DNA from 2 places in the Veillonella sp. ZSJB6 genome. Region 1 is predicted to be linked to the other one. Evidence: riboswitches for the same ligand, from Rfam matches in the RefSeq annotation. Region 1 holds a riboswitch; the other holds the start of a gene.
What was found. A riboswitch is a leader RNA that binds a small molecule or an ion and turns the genes downstream of it on or off. The one in region 1 is predicted to bind cobalamin.

Region 1 (7,887 bases):
GGTAAAGGTAATGACCAAGTTCGTTTCGAACTTGCTATCAAAGCATTGGCTCCTAATATGAAAATCATCGCTCCTTGGAGAGAATGGGATTTGAAATCCAGAACAGACTGCATGGAATATGCTGCTAAACATGATATTCCAGTTGTAGCTACGAAATCCCATCCGTATTCCATGGACCAAAACGTATGGCATTTGTCCCATGAAGGCGGCGATCTTGAAAATCCAGCAAATGCTCCTAAAGATGATGTGTACTTGGTAACACATACTCCTGAACAAGCTCCAGATGAAGCTGGTTATGTAACTGTATCCTTCAAAGATGGCGTACCTGTAGCAGTAGATGGCCAAGAAGGTACTCCTTTACAATTGTTAGAAAAACTCAACGAAATCGGTGCACACTATGGCGTAGGCGTTGTGGATATCGTTGAAAATAGATTGGTAGGCATGAAATCCCGTGGCGTTTATGAAAACCCAGGTGGATCCATCATCATGTATGCTCACAGAGAACTTGAATACCTTTGCCTCGACAGAGCTACATACCACTACAAAGAACTTATTGCTAACAAATACGCTGAACTTGTATACGATGGCATGTGGTTCGCACCATTGATGAGCGCTTTGCAAGCATTCGTTGATGAAACTCAAAAAACTGTAACTGGTGAAGTAAAACTTAAATTGTACAAAGGCAACATTATCTCTGCTGGTGCAACATCTCCATACTCCTTGTACAGCGAAGATTTCGTAACATTCGAAGAAGATGATGTATACAACCAAGCTGATGCGGCTGGTTTCATTAACTTGTTCGGTTTACCTCTTAAAATTAATGCATTGATGAAAGAAAAGGCAGGTAAATAATGGCTAAATTGTGGGGAGGGCGTTTCACAAAAGGCACTGATAAAGCGGTAGAGGATTTTACATCCTCTATCGCTTTTGATGCGCGGATGTACGCCGAAGATATTGCAGGCAGTAAAGCACATGCTACAATGCTGGCAAAACAAAATATTATCTCCGACGCAGATCGGGATGCTATTGTTGAGGGCTTAACAAAGATTAAAGGCCAAATCGATAAAGGGGAGTTCTCATTCTCCGTAGCTCTTGAAGATATTCATATGAATATTGAAAAGCGCCTAACCGATGATATCGGCGAAGCAGGTGGCCGTTTACATACAGGTCGTAGCCGTAATGACCAATGTGCAGTTGATTTACATATGTACGTGCGTAAAGCCGTTGTAGAAATGGGCGAGCTCATCGTAGATATGCAAAAAGCCCTCATCGAAACGGCTGAAAAATACAGTGATGTTATCATGCCTGGCTATACGCATTTACAACGGGCGCAACCTGTATTATTTGGTCATCATATGATGGCATACTTCTCTATGCTAGAACGCGACTTTGACCGTTTGTTGATGGTCTTCAAACATGCAGATATCATGCCACTTGGTGCAGGGGCCTTAGCAGGTTCTACATACGGTATTGATCAAACCTATACGCAAAAGCTACTCGGCTTCTCCCGTATTTACGAAAATAGTATGGATGCCGTATCCGACCGTGACTATGTAGTTGAATTCTTGTCCTTTGCATCTCTTGTGATGATGCACTTGAGCCGTCTTAGCGAAGAATTGATTTTGTGGTCTACTAATGAGTTTAACTTCATTGAACTCGATGATGCTCATTGCACAGGCTCTAGCATTATGCCACAAAAGAAAAATCCTGACGTATGTGAACTTGTTCGTGGTAAAACAGGTCGTACCTATGGCCACTTGTTAGGTTTATTAACTACATTAAAAGGCTTACCACTTACATATAATAAAGATATGCAAGAGGATAAAGAGGGTATTTTTGATGCTATCGATACAGTACACTTTGCATTGTCCATTAATGCGGCTATGGTCCGTGGTATGAAGGTCAATGGGGCGCATATGAAAGCTGTCCTCGATGATGATTTCTCTAATGCTACAGATATGGCCGATTACCTTGCGAAAAAAGGCGTTCCATTCCGTGAAGCTCATGAAATCGTAGGTAATGCTGTACATCATTGCATTGAAAAAGGTTGCGTATTGCTTGATTTATCCGTTGAGGATTTTAAAGCTATATCCGACCATTTTGATGCAGATATACTTGATGCTATTTCCATCGAAGCTTGCATAGCTGGCCGTAATAACTATTCTGGTACAGCTCCAGAATGTGTGGAAAGACAACGGAACAATGGTAAAGCTGTTATCGCCGGAGAAGAAAAACAAATTGCTCAGTGGAATGCGATTGTTAATTCTGTACAAGAATAAGATTCTAAATAAGATCGATATACATATAAGTTCTATACCAAAGGTTATAATAGTTTTCTTTGCGGCTTATGTGCATATCGATTTTTTTATTTGAATGATAGATAATTTCTAGAAAAGAGTCATTCTAATTGATAAATTACTATTAAAATGGTGTAAATTTGTGTACGCATACAGTGGACTGCTCGAAAACAATAGTCTTGTACTACGAAACTATAACCGTGATAGATAGTAAAAATCACATATATACACAGAATAAAATGGGGTAAAAATATACCCTGTCATTGATAAAATGAGTTCTGTTCGTTTTAGATGATAAATTAACTATAATTTATTCAATTCGTGTAATAATGCTTGTCCGCCAATAAAGTACTTTCATTTTGGGTTCATAGGTGTTATTATTTAATTCGTAATAAGAATAACAACGGTAAATTTACATTCAAGCCCATCACAGCACGAACTGAATTTACTTAGCGGTATATTATATTTAAGTGAATTATGGACGAGAAAAAATTCACCTTTTGAAAGGGGATTGATACATGAAAACCACCGCTAAAAAAATGTCTGTATTCCAGCTAACCACAATGGTAGCAGCCAATATGCTAGGAGCTGGGATCATTATGTTACCAACTAATTTGGCTCAAGTTGGTACTATTTCAGTTTTATCTTGGCTCGTAACAGCTGTGGGTGCGCTTCTGTTAGCGTATATTTTTGCTCAAGCGGGTATGTTCTCCCAGATTAGAGGGGGCATGGGCGGTTATGCAGAACACCGCTTCGGTAAAACTGGACATTTTATGGCGAGCTATGCTTACAGCATATCTCTCATCATTGCTAATATCGCCATCGCGGTATCTGCCGTAGGTTATGGCGCAGCTTTCTTTGGTGTTGACCTTAATGCAACACAAACAAGCCAAGTAACAATTGTGCTTTTGTGGTTTGCAGCGATTTTGAACTTCCGTGGTAATCGCTTCACAGGTCGACTCAGCAACATGACTATTTGGGGCTCTATTGTGCCGGTTTTATTAATTGGTACAATCGGCTGGTATTGGTTTGACCCGTCTATTTATTGGGCGGCCTGGAACCCAAATGATCTTCCGTTTTACGATGCAGTAAAACAATCCATTTCCCTCACTTTGTGGGGCTTCCTAGGATTTGAGTCCGCAGCGGCTAATGCTGATGCTGTTGAGAATCCAAAGAAAAACGTACCTATCGCAACTGTAGCGGGTACATTAGCAGTGGCAGTGGTTTACATCTTGTCCACAAATGTTATGGCCGGTATCGTGCCTAACATCGACTTATTAAATTCTAACGCACCATTCGGTTTGACATTCGTATACATGTTCAATGATACAATTGCAAACATCGTGATGGCTGCAATGGTTATTTCTTGCTTTGGCGCTTTACTTTGCTGGCAATTCACATTGTCTCGTGTATTTAAAAGCGCAGCGGAACATGGTTACTTCCCTAAAGTATTCGCTCGTGTAAATAGTAAGGATGCTCCTGTTCGCGGCGTATTCATTCTACTCGCTGTTGAAACATTACTTACATTGTTCACTGCAAGTGATTCCTTGCGTGAGCAATTTGAAGTATTGGTAAACTTGGCGGTTGTAACTAACGTAGTACCATATGTATTGTGCATCTTAGCAGTACCTACAATGATGCGTATGGCTGGTGTAGCTGAAAGCCGTATTAAACGCTCCAATTACGTATTTGGTGCAGGCGTTATCTACTGCTTGTATGCTATCTATGCATGTGGCTTTGATGCTATGGTTGGTAGTGCCGTGGCAGTAAGCATTGGTCTTGTGATCTATGTTTTGCGTAAAGCGTGGGCTACACGCAAAGCGCACCGCTTACAACAAAGTATCGATTAATTAAATAACTCTCGTCTTATAAGAGGCTGTTACTTAGTAACAGCCTCTTTTTGGTATATTAATCAGACTTATTATTTATGGTTTTATTGATTATAAATAATTGATAGTTACTAAAGTGATTAAAAGTTTTTTGGCATGTATAAAAAAAAATTATGAGAAAATTACCATTATAATAATAATTAATATATATACAGTTGCATACAGTTAATACAGAAAAAATCATATATATAAAGTGATTTGCATAGGTTTATACATAAATAGAGACTTAATCAGTAATCGATAATTTTTATTAGTATAAAAATTATATTGAAAATCTACGATGTACATATACCTATAAGGGGTATATGTATTGTAAATAGGATATTAATATAGTATATTTATAATCGATAAAAATGAATGAACTAGTGAGTGTCGGTATTCACCGAGCGTAAAAGAGGAAAATGGGTGTAAATCCCATACTATGCAAATAGCTGTAATGAGGAGCAAGGTTTCATTATAGGGTCACTGGGAAACTGGGAAGGCCGAAATGTTGCGATGAATCATGAGTCAGAAAGCCTGCTCTAAATGTATGGTATTGTACATACTATACTTAATTTAGGTTAGTCAGGTGGACTAACCTTTTTTGTCGTTTTCCTATATGCACCTCTGCTATATCGGGAGCGATAAGCATATTAGTTGTTCATTTAGATTATTGTAGTATTTAGAGAGTATAGGAGGAGGCGCCTATGGGCAAACGCTTTGCTAAACAGCTAGGTCAATTCATTGTTACACTGTTTGGCATTACTTTTTTAACATTTTGTCTCACTTATTTAGCACCAGGCGATCCAGTTACGATGTTACTAGAAACGGCAGATACTATCGTGTCTCAGGAGCTTATCGATGAAACTCGAGCTCAGCTTGGGTTAGATAAACCGTTCTTAGTGCAATATGCAAACTGGGTTGTGAATGCTGCACAAGGTGACTTAGGGATGAGTTACTCTGCTAAAAAGCCTGTTGTAGATCGTATGTTGGAGGCTTTGCCAGGGACAGTTATGTTAGCAGGTACATCATTAGTATTTACATTGCTCTATGCATTGCCGGCAGGGATTATAAGCGCCTTAAATCGAAACAAATGGATCGACTATCTGTTGCGCGTTGCTTCCTTTGTAGGCGTGTCTATGCCATCATTCTGGTTAGGCCTTGTACTGATTTATATCTTTGGCCTTAAATTAGGACTTGTTCCTATTGCATCTTCTCGTGTAACTCCTATCGGTGTAATTCTACCAGCCGTTACATTAGCTGTTGTAGTCGGGTCCAAGTACATGCGCCAAGTTCGTCTCGTTATTCTTGAAGAAATGCAAAAGGATTATGTTATCGGCGCACGTGCTCGTGGTGTGAGTGAGATGAAAATTTTATTCGGTCATATTTTGCCTAATGCAGTATTACCACTTATCACTATACTGGGCGTTGTCATCGGTTGGTTATTAGGCGGTGTTGCAGTTATTGAAATGGTATTCTCCTGGCCTGGTCTTGGGAATATGGCAGTATATGCCATTACCATGCGCGACTATCCATTGATCGAAGGTTTTGTGTTGTGGGTTGCCTTAGCATATATGTGTATTAATGCATTAGTTGATGCGTCATATATCTTGTTAGACCCTAGATTAAAAAGGGAGAGAGCATAATGGCAGAATTTATTCAAAAACATAAACTGTTCTCTTTCTACAGTACATTGATGATTATTGTTGTACTCATTGCTATTTTTGCACCATGGCTTGCTCCGGGTGATGCTTTTAGCTCAAATCTGAGTCAAGCATTACAAGCGCCAAGTAGTCAACATTGGTTTGGTACAGATAAGCTTGGTCGTGATGTATTGTCTCGCATCATTTATGGTACACAGTTATCCTTGTTTATGGGTGTCAGTATCGTTGTTATCATGGTAAGCATTGGTACTATTATCGGTGCCGTAGCTGGTTATTTCGGTGGTAAAATCGAAATGGTCCTCATGCGTCTTGCAGATATTATGTTATCCTTCCCAGGCGTTGTGTTAGCCATTGCTATTGCTGGTATTTTGGGTGGTAGCATTGTGAATACGATTATAGCGCTATCTGTAGTTGGTTGGGCAAAATATGCTCGTCTTGTACGGTCTATGACGTTGAAAGTTCGCGGTGAAGAGTATGTAACGGCTGCTGTCATGATGGGGGCCTCTACAACGACTATTCTAAGACGTCATATCATTCCCAATATCCTTCCTCTTGTTGTTACAACAGGGGCACTTGATATTGGGGCTATCATGATTGAAGTAGCAGGTCTTTCCTTCCTTGGATTTGGTGCTCAACCACCAACACCAGAATGGGGTCTTATGCTTAATGAAGGACGCCAATATTTGCAAACGAGCCCTTGGCTCATGGCATTCCCTGGTATGTCCATCCTTATCGTAGTTGCTATCTTTAACCTTTGGTCTGATTCCTTACGGGACGTAGTGGATCCTAAGAACCAAGGTTAGTTACGTGTGATGCTTATTTATAGCTTGTGTTGTGAAAGTTGTTATATAAATAGGCGGTAATAAGGTTTTTCCATTATGACTATTGTAGATTGTAGTGGTCATGATGTGTATGTTTTATGTTTATATGTAATGGTACAAGGAGATTTTACATGAAAAAATCTTGGAAAAAAGCCCTCTTAGCAGGTCTTAGCATTGTAATGATGGGTTCCTTCATTGCTGGTTGCGGCTCTGATAATAATGGTGCTGCTAATAAGGATGTTTTAAAAGTTGGTGTAACTAACTTCGCATCCACATTAGAACCTACAGAAAACTTCTTCGCATGGGTTGTCATGCGCTATGGTGTAGGCGAAACATTGGCTAAGTTTGACGAACAAATGAAACCTCAACCATGGATTGCATCTAAATGGGAAGTATCCCCAGACCATAAAACGTGGACTTTCACAATCAATGATAAGGTGAAATTCTCTAATGGTAAAAAAGTTGATGCTGCAGCAGTTAAAGCATCTATCGAACGGGCTTTTGAAAAATCCAATCGTGCAAAAACATTCTTCGAATATGACTCTATGGAAGCTAATGGTCAACAATTAGTTATTCATACAACAAAAGAATATCCTAATATGCCTGGCCTTTTAGCGGATCCGTTATTCCTAATCGTTGATGTACAATCTGAAAAAGATGGCCGTAACTTTGCGAAGGAAGGTCCTATTGGTACAGGTCCATACGTAGTTAAATCTTTCACAAAAGAACGTGCTGAGATGGCTGCTAACGAAAACTATTGGGATGGTACAGTACCATTTAAAACTGTAGAAATTCCTTCCATCGACGATCCTAATACGCGTGCTATGAGCTTGCAATCTGGTGATGTTGATATGGCGGTTAACATCGGTGCTGGTGAAATGGGCTTATTCCAAAATAACGATAAGTTCAAGGTTGATGAAATCGCATCTCTTCGCGTAGTATTGGCTCGTATCAACCAAAAAGGTGTTCTTGGTGATGACAAAGTTCGTGCAGCTGTAATTTCCGCAACAGATCGCAAAAACTATGCCGATGTATTGCTAAAAGGCACATTCATTCCTGGTTCCGCACCAATTCCACCATCCATGGACTATGGCTTCAAAGATTTGAAAGATCCTAATGCGTATAATCCTGAACGTTCTAAACAATTATTAGCAGAAGATGGCTGGAAAGATACTGATGGGGACGGCATCCTTGATAAAGATGGCAAACCATTAACATTCAACTTCGTAGTATATAA
Region 2 (7,887 bases), on a different contig from region 1:
GTAGCAGGACGAATGTAATGCAACATCCGATCGTAATCGCTACGAGCGATGAGAGCGCGCTTGAGGTTATCCCCATCAGCCTTGTTGACCACAATAGCATCGGCCAGCTCCATAACGCCTTTTTTGATGCCTTGTAATTCATCGCCTGCACCTGTTAATACGATGAGCATAAAGAAGTCTACCATGGAACGCACGGTAACTTCACTTTGCCCAACCCCAACGGTTTCAACGAGAATGATATCGTACCCAGCAGCCTCGCAAAGTAGCATGGTCTCTCTACTTTTACGAGCTACACCGCCTAGTGTACCGCCTGCTGGCGACGGACGAATATACGCGTCAGGATGTTTCGTCAATGTTTCCATCCGCGTTTTATCGCCCAAAATACTGCCCTTTGTAACTTGGCTTGTAGGGTCTACAGCAAGTACGGCTACCTTGTAACCTGCTTCAATGAGCATATTGCCAAAGGCTTCAATAAATGTACTTTTACCGGCCCCAGGCACACCAGTAATACCGATGCGCAACGCCTTGCCCGTGCGAGGCAATATAGCTTGCAATACTTGTTGAGCTAATTTAAAGTGTTCCTTATTATTACTTTCTACTAACGTAATAGCCCGTGAAAGTATAACGCGGTCCCCCTGCTCGATACCGCGTACATAATCAGCGACAGTTAACTTCTTTCGCCGCTGTACGGGACGTACCGACGGAGCCAGATGCGCGGAGCTAGATAAGAGGCCATCGTGCATTTCTTTGACGCCTTTCATTACATGACACGCGAAGGTATCATCCTTTTTCGCATCTTCCGGCACCCAATCGGGACGATAGGTACTACCCTCGGCATTTGCATTTTTTACACCTAATTCAGGGGCCTTACCTTCACCAGTGGTGAAGGTAGCATCCTGAGTCGTATGCAATGCGTCCGGGGTAGGCCGTTTGTTATCAGTCATTAGACTCGTCTTGAACGTGACTAGTCAATGTTTCTAGCAATTTCTTAGCCGCTACAGGCAAGACTGTACCAGGGCCAAAGATAGCCACTGCGCCATGTTCGCGTAGGAATTCATAGTCCTGAGCAGGGATTACGCCACCAATGGCAACCAAAATATCTCCACGACCTCGTTTGTTGAGCTCTTCCACAAGTTGAGGTAACAATGTTTTGTGACCTGCCGCAAGAGAACTGAAGCCGACAATGTGAACGTCATTATCCACCGCATCTTGTGCTGTTTCTTCTGGAGTTTGGAACAAAGGTCCGATATCTACGTCAAAGCCCATATCCGCGAAGGATGTAGCGATAACTTTGGCACCGCGGTCATGACCGTCTTGGCCCATCTTCGCAATCATGATACGAGGGCGACGACCTTCGAGTTCTTCAAAGTCATCCGCCATTTGACGTACTTCTTTGATAACATCGTCATCTTCATATTCACTGGAGTATACACCGGAAATAGAGCGGATAACCGCTTTATGACGGCCGCAAACTTTTTCAACAGCAAAGGAAATTTCACCTAAGGATGCACGAGCACGAGCAGCTTCAAGGGCAAGAGCAAGCAAGTTGCCTTCCCCAGATTCTGTAGCATTGGTAATCGCTTCGAGACAGGATTGAACCTTATCTTCATCACGGTTAGCACGCAATTGTTCGAGACGACGGATTTGCGCTTCTCGTACAGCCGTGTTATCTACGTCGAGGATATCCAATGGATCTTCTTTATCTAGACGATATTTATTGATACCAATAATTGCTTCACGGCCAGAGTCGATACGAGCTTGGCGACGAGCTGCCGCTTCTTCGATACGCATCTTAGGAAGACCAGTATCAATCGCTTTCGCCATACCCCCAAGGGATTCGATTTCTTGGATATGACCCCAAGCACGGCGAATCAATTCATCAGTCAAGGCTTCTACGTAGTAGGAACCGCCCCATGGGTCGATAACTTTACATACCTTAGTTTCATCTTGAATGTAAAGCTGAGTATTACGGGCAATACGAGCAGAGAAGTCCGTAGGCAACGCAATCGCTTCATCAAGCGCATTGGTATGTAGAGATTGCGTATGGCCCAATGCGGCGCCCATCGCTTCCATACATGTACGAGCTACGTTGTTAAATGGATCTTGTTCTGTTAAGGACCAACCAGATGTTTGGCTATGTGTACGAAGAGCCATGGATTTAGGATTTTCAGAACCGAAGCTCTTAATAATCTTAGCCCACAACATACGTGCAGCACGCATTTTCGCTACTTCCATGAAGTAGTTTTTACCGATTGCCCAGAAGAAGGACAACCGTGGAGCGAATTTATCTACGTGAAGGCCTGCATTTACACCGGTACGGATGTATTCAAGACCATCGGCCAAGGTGTAACCTAATTCGATATCTGCCGTAGCGCCTGCTTCTTGCATATGGTAGCCAGAAATGGAGATACTGTTGAACTTAGGCATGTACTGAGATGTGTACGCAAAGATATCACCGATGATGCGCATGGACGTAGCTGGAGGGTAAATATAGGTATTACGTACCATGAATTCTTTCAAGATATCATTTTGGATCGTACCAGCCATAACCTTTTTATCAACACCTTGTTCTTCACCAGCTAGGATGTAGAACGCCATGACAGGCAATACGGCGCCGTTCATTGTCATGGATACGGACATTTGGTCGAGAGGAATACCGGAGAATAGAATTTCCATATCGAGGATGGAGTCTACCGCAACGCCGGCTTTACCAACGTCACCCACTACGCGAGGATGGTCGGAGTCATAACCACGGTGTGTGGCAAGGTCAAAGGCGATAGACAAACCTTTTTGGCCTGCTGCTAAGTTACGACGGTAGAATGCATTGGATTCTTCGGCTGTGGAGAAACCAGCGTACTGACGTACTGTCCAAGGACGAGTTACGTACATTGTGGAATAAGGTCCACGCAAGAATGGAGGTACACCAGCCATGTAGTCAAGGTGTGTCATTCCTTCATAATCCATCTCTGTGTAGAGAGGTTTTAGTTGGATTTGCTCCATTGTCGTATTATATAAATCTTCAAAGCTTTTTCCTGTTTCTTTTTGAAGTTCAGCAAGCCATGCATCGCGAGATGTCGGCGACTGAGATCCCAAGCCAAGAGAGGAGAAGTCTGGATTTTTAAACATGAGCTCACATCCCTTTCTTATCTTGTAACGTATGTAAGATTTCGTAGCAATTTGCACGAACGGAAATGAAGTCGTCTACGCCAGCTTCACGGTATACAGGCTCAAGGTCCTTAGGAGGTGCCCCTGCCAAAATAACTGTTACATTCGGCATAGTTTCTTTCAACTCTTTAGCGAGTGGTGGTACTAATTCTGGATATGTATCATCTGTGGAACAGATAACCACAACATCAGCACCACTTTCACGAGCAGCCTTCGCCGCATCAGCCGTTGTTTCATGGCCATCATTTTTAATAACTTCAAAAGCACCTACTTCGAAGAAGCCTGTGGAGAAGTCCGCACGAGGTTTATGTTGAGGAATTGGGCCCATATTAGCCAAGAATACCTTCACATTGTCTTTCGTACGTTGTTTATACGCTTCCGTGCGCATGCGAAGTGCTTCGAATTGTTCAGTCCAGCGATGTGCTGTAATTGGTTCGATTGTTTCAGAAGCAATATCGCCGGCATCTAAAGCCTTACGGATTTGACGGATTGTCAATTTTTGTAATGCCCCAAGTTCGATGAGGCCAATCAACGCACCTGGTTCTGTTGTACTTGCTTCTAGAGTAGCCTGTGCTTTCACAACCGCATCAGCCTCTGCACCTGCCAAGTACTCATCGATTTGAGCAGCTCGTTTTTGACGCAATGTTTCTTGATTTTCTGGTTTTGGATCAAGCAATTCTTCCGTCATATTCGCATACATGTTGTTACCAACTGCAACGTCCTTACGGAATGCAAGGTTCTTGAAGCGTTCATCGAGGATGGCTTTCACTTGAGCTTGAGGATAGCCTTCTTTCAAGGCTGCAATAATGCCGCCTTTAGACTCAATGGTTTGGAACTCAGCCCAGATTTTTTCACATAGTTCAGCAGCCAATGTTTCCACATACCAGGAACCGCCTACAGGGTCCACAGGTTGGCGCAACTCAAATTCAGTTTGCAACATAACTTGGATGTTACGGGCAATACGGCGAGAGAAATCGTCCGCTTTGCGAATTGGTTGGTCAAATGGAGATACTTCAAGGCTGTTCAAACCGCCTACGACGCCAGAGAATGCTTGTGTTGTATTGCGCAACAAGTTTACATATGGGTCGTATACAGTTTTTGTGAAAGCAGATGTTCTGCCGTGTACATGAACGGCGCGGTCCGCTTCTTCGGCACCGAAAGCTTCCATAATGCGAGCCCAAAGTACGCGCAAGGCACGTAATTTAGCAATTTCCATAAAGAAGTTAGCACCTAGAGAGAATGTGAACATCATGCTCTTAGCGATAGTGTGAATATCGATGTTGCGTTGTGCTAATTGACGCACGTAGCATACAGCCGTTGCCAATGCATAAGCAACCTCTTGCACATCGTTAGCGCCGCCATTAGCGTATACATCGCCGGATACAAGCACTGTTTTAAGCTCTGGTGCCTGTTCTTTAGCCCATACAACAGTATGTGCCATTTCATCAAAGGCTGTATCTAAGGAAATGTGCAAAGCACCGTCTTTCGCCATAACGCCGATAGGGTCAGCACCAACGAGACCTTTCAAGTCAGACGTTTGTTTTTTAGCGCCTTTCACTGTAGCCGCTAACATACCAAGCAAGATGGCTGCAGAAGCACCAGTTTCAATGTACAAAGGGTTTTCCTTCAAATTGAAGCGGTCGATTAATTGTTTGCAGTCATCCATGGTGGATACAGATGTACCACCAACGCCAACAGATGCGCCTACTTGCACGTCTTGATCATGACGTGTTGCTTCATCGAGGCGGATATTGTGAATAGTGCCACCTTTTACAATCTCGTATAAACTTGCATGATTAGCATCTTTAGGCAAAGAGTCATCTACATATTGGGATACACCCCAAGAGTCTTTAATATAACCACTTGCCTTAGTGCCACGTAAGAACTCACCTGCCCCAGGGTATACGCCCTTTGGAATTGCTTCTGCATGCAATGCAGGTGTGTAAATCGGCTGCAACGTAATACCTTCATAGGTTTTCGTGAACATCTTCTTGTGGAAGTCGCCACCCTTTAACGCCTTTTCAACCTCTGCCTGCCATTGTTCATACGTAGGTTTCTCAAATTCATCAAAGGATACAGGAGCTAATAGATCGCGTTCAGCATCCTTTGAAGTCTTTTTGTCAGACATATATGTGCCTCCTTTTCAACTCGAAACCATACCGAGAAACAGCGCACCGTACCTACAATTGTTATGCTTATACACCACCAAAGCTTTCCTATCTATAGATCACATCAACCTCAAATCTGTGTCCATCAGTTTACTAACAATAAAGCCTGATGTATATGCTCAACAGTCACTTTCAAGGGCAACAAAAAACGTGCCACCCAAAAGTGACACGTAAGGTTCCTTGTTGAAAAGTATGCCAAAAAAACACTGAAACCAGCATACCTCAATCCCCTTCCTATCGCTCGTAGGTACATAACGGTGATTATCAAATAGGCAGTTCTCCTGGCTCGGGCTCATCGCCTTGCTTTCGCCTTCCCAGATTGCTCCAGTGACATTTTTGAAAGCAGGCTCGTCCTTACAGTGGCGGGACCGCATCGGCTTGTACCGATTTCTCTATTAAGTCTTGCGACACCTATTCTCTATATTCGTTGTTCTAAGTCCAATATAGTGTAAGATTATGCACAAAGTCAATGAACATAACAGTTAATCATAAGTATCAAATTTCAGGTTATAACTAATGCATATTTAAAATGACAAAAACTCATCACTTTCAAATATACGTATTCATTGTCTGCAAATCGAGTTATAAATCGAGTACAAATCATCATAAAATCTAAGCCCACGCACAAACACACCCACAATGCGTGATATAATGAATACAATCACAAGGAGGCATTATGGAGCACACAAGTAAAAAAGGTCTAATGACAGCCCTTAGTTGCTATATCATCTGGGGCTTACTCCCTCTCTATTGGGCATTATTAAACCATGTTACACCATATAATATACTGGCGCAGCGCATTATCTGGTCAGGCATCTGCATGGCCATCGTCGTATTTGGTCTACATTTTAAACAGTTCAAAAAGGACTTTCAATTACTAAAAGAACAGCGTTCACAACTATTGCTACTGTTGGTAGCATCAGTTATCATCAGCGTAAATTGGTTTACCTATATTTGGGCCATCGCCAACAATCAAGTTATGGACACGAGCCTTGGCTATTATATCAACCCACTCTTTAATGTAGTGTTAGGTGTCATCCTATTTAAAGAGGTCCTATCTGTACCGAAAAAGCTAAGCGTCCTCATCGCTACCATCGGTATCGCCTTGCTCACCTATCAAGTGGGATCCTTGCCGTTAGTGTCGATGATCCTTGCCGTTTCCTTTGGCCTCTATGGGGTCGTAAAAAAGAAACTGCTCATCTCGCCCTTTACGAGCATCGCCTTTGAGGCTTGGCTATTAACACCACTAGCCTTACTATATACGACCATGGTCGATAATACAGTGTGGTCCTATTTCAGCACAGACTGGTATACGTCCATGCTACTCATAGCCTGCGGTCTAACAACATCGGTTCCATTGGTGCTATTCTCCTATGGCGCCCAACTATTGCCGCTCAACCTACTAGGATTCCTGCAATATGTCTCCCCTACCATTGCCTTGTTGCTAGCTATTTTCTACTTTGGTGAAAACTTTGGCACACCACAGATGATTGCCTTCGGTTGTATCTGGATAGCCTTAGTGTTGTTCTCATTGTCAAATCAAATTACAACCATTAGAAAAATGTAGTTAAGTACAAGAGCGCGTATACTATCCGCATTCAATCTCACAAGAGATTTTAGCAACTATATCTAGCCTATAAACCCATAAAAGCTGTATCAAATGATATTCTCATTCGATACAGCTTTCTTTTTATATCTTATATATGCCTATTAATTTATCACACTATTCTTCTAGCTTGCTTATTGATCCAATTCATTCATATTGGTGGTATTCATATTGGAAATGTAACGGTTATAGGCCTCAACCATATGTTTATAATCGTTATCTTGTTTGGATCCCATATAGGTACGGATCGCACCAATCGTAGAGTTTACAGAGGTCTTAACAGGGTCATACTTAGGGCTAGAAATCCCATTTGCTAAATCACCAATAGCTTGTAGCTCTTGATTGATCGCATTTACATCTGGTTCTTTTTCACTATCTAGCTTTTCTAAGACTGCAGTAAGTCGCAAAGAAACCTCTTGTGCAGCGGCTGCATTTTTCTTACCTGCATCGCGCAATTGTTGTAACCGTTGTTGCAATCGGTCCGTGTTAATCTTATGCATTAAATTATCAAAGTCAGCATAAATAGGAATAAATTGTTCGTATAACTGAACATATTTAGGACCTAATTGTTGCTCCTTAGCATAGTTATCTGTAGTATACCCTTTAGATTTATAGTATGCATCGAGCTCTTCCGCAACCGGTGTTATTTCGTTCAATTTTGAAAGTAGCTTATCTAAAGGCTCTTTCATTTCATCATAAGGAACACCTGCTTGCTTAGCCTCTTCTAATTCTTTTTGTAGCTGTTTAAAGTTTGGTGCATTAAATACAGTTAAATGCTGCCCCGCTTTTAACTCATTAAGAGTTGGCCTATTTGCATAATCAAACATTACAGCCATGCGATTAAATCGGCTTATGGCTTTTACATATTGATTAAATAACTGCACCTGATCCTGCTCAGACCGCTGTGCAATTTCCTTGCGACTCTGTTCAGTGCCCTGCCATAATTCT

Region 2: it holds a riboswitch for cobalamin, as region 1 does, so the genes downstream of both, ACSV5T_RS07120 (methylmalonyl-CoA mutase family protein) here and nikB (nickel ABC transporter permease) in region 1, are expected to answer to the same signal.

Annotation. Positions count from the first base shown of each region.
Region 1 covers NZ_JBPUGE010000002.1:197,475-205,361, reverse strand. The annotation lists gene ACSV5T_RS03650 (argininosuccinate synthase) at 1-852, shown strand, start outside; gene argH (argininosuccinate lyase) at 852-2,279, shown strand; gene potE (putrescine-ornithine antiporter) at 2,816-4,147, shown strand; cobalamin riboswitch at 4,537-4,724, shown strand; gene nikB (nickel ABC transporter permease) at 4,873-5,811, shown strand; gene nikC (nickel transporter permease) at 5,811-6,632, shown strand; gene ACSV5T_RS03625 (ABC transporter substrate-binding protein) at 6,782-7,887, shown strand, end outside.
Region 2 covers NZ_JBPUGE010000005.1:34,398-42,284, forward strand. The annotation lists gene meaB (methylmalonyl Co-A mutase-associated GTPase MeaB) at 1-944, opposite strand, end outside; gene scpA (methylmalonyl-CoA mutase) at 937-3,126, opposite strand; gene ACSV5T_RS07120 (methylmalonyl-CoA mutase family protein) at 3,131-5,293, opposite strand; cobalamin riboswitch at 5,588-5,763, opposite strand; gene rarD (EamA family transporter RarD) at 6,010-6,900, shown strand; gene ACSV5T_RS07130 (DUF3829 domain-containing protein) at 7,074-7,887, opposite strand, start outside.